2 regions of the Effusibacillus dendaii genome follow, and region 2 is predicted to be linked to the other one. Evidence: riboswitches for the same ligand, from Rfam matches in the RefSeq annotation. Region 2 holds a riboswitch; the other holds the start of a gene.
The links. A riboswitch is a leader RNA that binds a small molecule or an ion and turns the genes downstream of it on or off. The one in region 2 is predicted to bind S-adenosylmethionine.
Positions count from the first base shown of each region.

Region 1: it holds a riboswitch for S-adenosylmethionine, as region 2 does, so the genes downstream of both, metH (methionine synthase) here and skT53_RS07865 (2,3-diketo-5-methylthiopentyl-1-phosphate enolase) in region 2, are expected to answer to the same signal.

Region 1 is NZ_AP023366.1:1,767,002-1,769,203, forward strand. Features, by position in the region: gene metH (methionine synthase) at 1-1,016, opposite strand, end outside; SAM riboswitch class I at 1,177-1,281, opposite strand; partial or broken gene skT53_RS09595 (DUF3054 domain-containing protein) at 1,481-1,750, opposite strand; gene skT53_RS09600 (b(o/a)3-type cytochrome-c oxidase subunit 1) at 1,925-2,202, opposite strand, start outside.
Region 2 is NZ_AP023366.1:1,447,916-1,450,117, reverse strand. Features, by position in the region: gene skT53_RS07870 (pyridoxal phosphate-dependent aminotransferase) at 1-610, shown strand, start outside; SAM riboswitch class I at 654-803, shown strand; gene skT53_RS07865 (2,3-diketo-5-methylthiopentyl-1-phosphate enolase) at 1,128-2,202, shown strand, end outside.

The DNA of each region.
Region 1 (2,202 bases), 320 kb from region 2:
GTCTCGATTCCCGATACAGCCGGCAAATGCCGTTTGGCTGACTGCCGCGGCTTGATGTCCTTCAACGCTTCGGCCAGGGCTCGGATATGCTCCGGGGTCGTACCGCAGCATCCGCCTGCTACGTTTAACCAGCCCTGCTCCGCGAAACCGGCCATTTTTTGGGCCAACCCTTGCGGTGATTCGTGATAGTGGCCGTTTTCGTCCGGCAGTCCCGCATTCGGATAACAACTGACCCCGCATAGCGCCAATTCGGACAGCGTTCGCAGATGATCGCGCATAAATTCCGGGCCTGTTGCGCAGTTCAAGCCAATCGTAATCGGCTTCAGATGTTCCAACGAAATATAAAACGATTCGATATTCTGACCCGCTAACGTGGTGCCCATCGGCTCAATCGTGCCGGACAACATGATCGGCAGTTGTTTGCCAAGTTCGGCAAACACTTTTTTAACGCCAATACTGGCCGCTTTTACATTCAACGTATCCTGGATCGTCTCCAGTAGCAGCAGATCAACGCCTGCCTCAATCAACGCTTTTGACTGCCGGTAATAATTTTCGACCAACTCGTCGAATGTCGTACCGCCTGTGACAGACAGCGTTTTCGTCGTCGGCCCCATTGCCCCCGCCACAAAACGGGGCCATTCGGGAGTCGAATATTTTTTTGCCGCTTCCTTCGCCAACTTGACAGCCGCGTGGTTGATTTCGTCCGCCAGATGCTGCAAATTGTATTCAGCAAGCACCAGTGGCGTGGAACCAAACGTATTCGTTTCGATAATATCCGATCCTGCCTGCAAATACTGCTCATGGATCGATTGAATCACATCCGGCCGCGTCAAGTTCAAATATTCGTTGCAGCCCTCGTATTCTTCGCCGCCAAAGTCTTCGGCCGTTAAATCGGCCTGTTGAATCATCGTTCCCATCGCGCCATCAAGTATTAGAATCTTCTTTTGCAGTTGATCAAAAATCGGAAGGCCGCTCAAATGCCCGCCTGCATCCGTTGCCGAAAAGTTTGCGCTCATGCTGATCCCCCTAAAGTAAAGAAAACTTGGCTTTCACCAAGCCAAAGGCTTGAGCGGAAGCCGTAGTTGCCCTTATACTGTCGCACTCTCCAGGTTATACTTCCCGACAGTGTGAAAAAAGCCCGCTCATAACGAGAGGGCTTACCGTTTAGTTTCCGCTCTCCTATCTTCCAGAAACTTGTCCTGCTGGATTTAGCACCGTGTGTTGAAACACCGGTTGCTGTGGTTTCGCCGGGCCAGATCCCTCCACCACTCTGGATAGAAGCAATATGTTATTTTAATAACTTTAGTCCAGTTTGCATGAAACCGGCTTAACTGTCAAGCAATTTGTGATTTTGTGTTGTGATTTGTGATTTTGGCAGGAATCGCCTGCCCTAGACATTTCTCCGTTTGTTTATCGAAACGAACAGGAAACGCCAACCGAACAGAAAGATAAAATTCACAATCATGGCGACGACCAAAAACGGCGGTTTAAATTCAGTATGTTGGAAAAGAATCCGCAGCAGCATGCCAAACGGAATTCCGAGCACCCAAACAATTAAGGTACGCTTCAACATGGCCGAGTAACTTCGGTAATGCTTTGCTTGATACAGCCCCGCTGCCACTCCAACGGCCAACCAACCAGCCAAAAACGGCCATGCGGTAATAAAAACACCCGCCACACCCGAAAAAGTTCGATGTTCTCCCTGGCCAAGCAGCGCAAACAGCAATATGAGCAAAATATCGCCAACCATCAAAATTCCTGTATTCACTGACAAATCCCTCCGCTTTCCCGCTACGCCTACATTTCAGAACGTTCCTTTTTTCCATCAAGCTTGCCAACCATTGTATCACAAAAAAAGAGCCGCTCAGTAATTCGAGTCGGCTCTTTATCAAATCTTTTGTGAAAATGGCAGATGCGTCAAGCGTTACCAGGTACGGATGCCTTCCACTCCGGGCGGCGGATTTTGAATCATGTCCGTAATCGGAATTCCATAACCGATTAGAATCAGGACAACCGCCAGTGTTACCCATATCTTCCAACGTTCCAGGATTCGCGGCGTTTCCTGTGCTTCTTCCGCCACTTCACCGACAGGGAACTCTTCTTCCCCTTTCGGCGCCTTAAATGCCAGGTAGAACACGAGAGATACTTGAATCACCGCTGCAATGAACAGGATAATTCCACCAATCATTGTCAGCTTATGCA
Region 2 (2,202 bases):
ATCGTTTTTTCAGGAAACGGTGGCGTTGGCGGAGAAACACCAGATTGTAGTGGCACACGATTATGCGTACGGGGCGATCGGCTTTGACGGTTTGAAACCGGTGTCGTTCCTGCAGGCGCCGGGTGCAAAAGAAGTTGGGGTCGAATTTTACACGATGTCCAAAACATACAATATGGCCGGCTGGCGGGTAGGCTTTGCAGTTGGCAATAAAGAGATTATCTCGTTGCTCAATCTGATCCAGGACCATTACTTTGTGTCTTTGTTTCCGGCCATCCAGCGGGCATCGATCACGGCATTGCGTTCTTCGCAGGACTGTGTAAGAGAATTGGTGAACGTGTATCAGCGTCGGCGTAATGTATTTATCGGCGGACTGCGCGAGCTCGGTTGGGACGTGATAGAGCCGAAAGGTTCTTTCTTTACCTGGATTCCGATTCCGAATGGCATGAGTTCGATCGAATTTGCCGATCTGGCACTGGAACGGGCGTATGTGGTGGTAGCCCCCGGTATTGGATTTGGCAAAAGCGGCGAGGGATATGTGCGCGTAGGACTTTTGGATTCGGAAGAACGCCTGCGGGAAGCTGTTGAGCGGTTGGGGAAGATCGTATATTGATTCCTGCCGTTTTCTATTGTACATTTAAAATTAAAATAAAAAACTCTTATCACGAGCAGGCTGAGGGACTGGCCCGATGAAGCCCGGCAACCGGACATATTTTGGCGACGGATCGGCAGCAACTGGAATTCCGTTAGACAGGGTGTCCACGGTGCTAACTCCTGCAGAATCGTTTGGTTCTGAGAGATGAGAGGCGCGATAACGACTAGCGATACGCCTCTTTTCAAAGGATAGAGGCGTTTTTGTTTCACTGTCGGAAAGTATAACTTTGAAGCGTGCGATAGTATAGAGGAAGGCCGACTATAAGCGCGACATCCGTGTCGGTCGACGAAAACGCAACGTCCATGTTGCATCGTCGACACCAGACCATCCATGGTCGTCGCAACGTCGGCATCAGCGCATCCATGCGCAAGACAACGAGGCTTTCGCCTACACCAAAGGCTTGGCGAAAGCCAAGTTTTCTTTAGGGTGCGGAGCGGCGAATGCTTTATCAGTTTGCCAGAAAGGGGAGGTTGTTATGGGGGATTGGGTGTCTGACGATTATGTAATGGCTTCTTATCTGGTGCACCAGCAGGCGGGCGATTTTTATAAAAAAGCGCAGGGGATTGCGGTGGGACTTACAGTCGGTTCCTGGACGGATCTGCCTGCTGAACGGCAAGAACAGATGAAAAAACACCTCGGGCAGGTGGTATCTGTCGAAGAGCTGGGGGAAGACGAGGCGGGGAATCGAAAGGCGATTTTGCAAATCGGGTACCCGGTATGCAACTTTACGGCTGAAATTCCCGCGTTGTTGACTACTGTATTCGGCAAGCTGTCGATGGACGGGATGATCAAGCTGGTCGATCTGCAGTTTCCGGAATCGTTTGTAAAACAGTTTCCGGGACCGAAATACGGCATCGAAGGAATCCGGCAGCGGTTAGGTGTATATGACCGGCCGCTGTTAATGTCGATTTTCAAATCGTGCATCGGCTACGAGACGAAAACATTGGCGGAACTGTTTTATCAGCAGGCGATCGGCGGCGTTGATCTTGTGAAAGATGATGAAATTTTCTTTGATGATACGTATGCCCCGTTTGAGCGACGAATCGAAGCGTGTGCGAAAGAGGCGGAAAGGGCTTACTCTGTTACGGGCAAAAAGGTGTTGTATGCGGCCAATTTGACCGGACCGGTTACGGAAATCGTGGAAAAAGCGAAACGGGCTGTTGAGGCAGGCGCCAGTGCCCTTCTGTTGAATGTGTTGGCATATGGATATGATGTGTTGCACAGATTGGCGGGAGATCCGGCCGTTACAGTTCCGATCATGGCGCATCCCGCCTTGTCGGGTGCTGTGTATCCAGCGCCACAGTACGGTATACGAGCCAGCGTTCTGCTGGGGAAACTGATGCGAATGGCAGGGGCTGATTTTGTGCTGTATCCTTCCGCCTATGGTTCGGTTGCCATGGAACGCACAGAGACGTTGGCGATTGCAGACGAATTGCGCATGGATGCGTTTGCCCTCAAACGGTCGTTCCCTGTCCCTTCCGCAGGGATTCATCCTGCGTTGGTGCCGCAGCTGTATGAGGATCTCGGAAATGATCAAATCGTCAACGCGG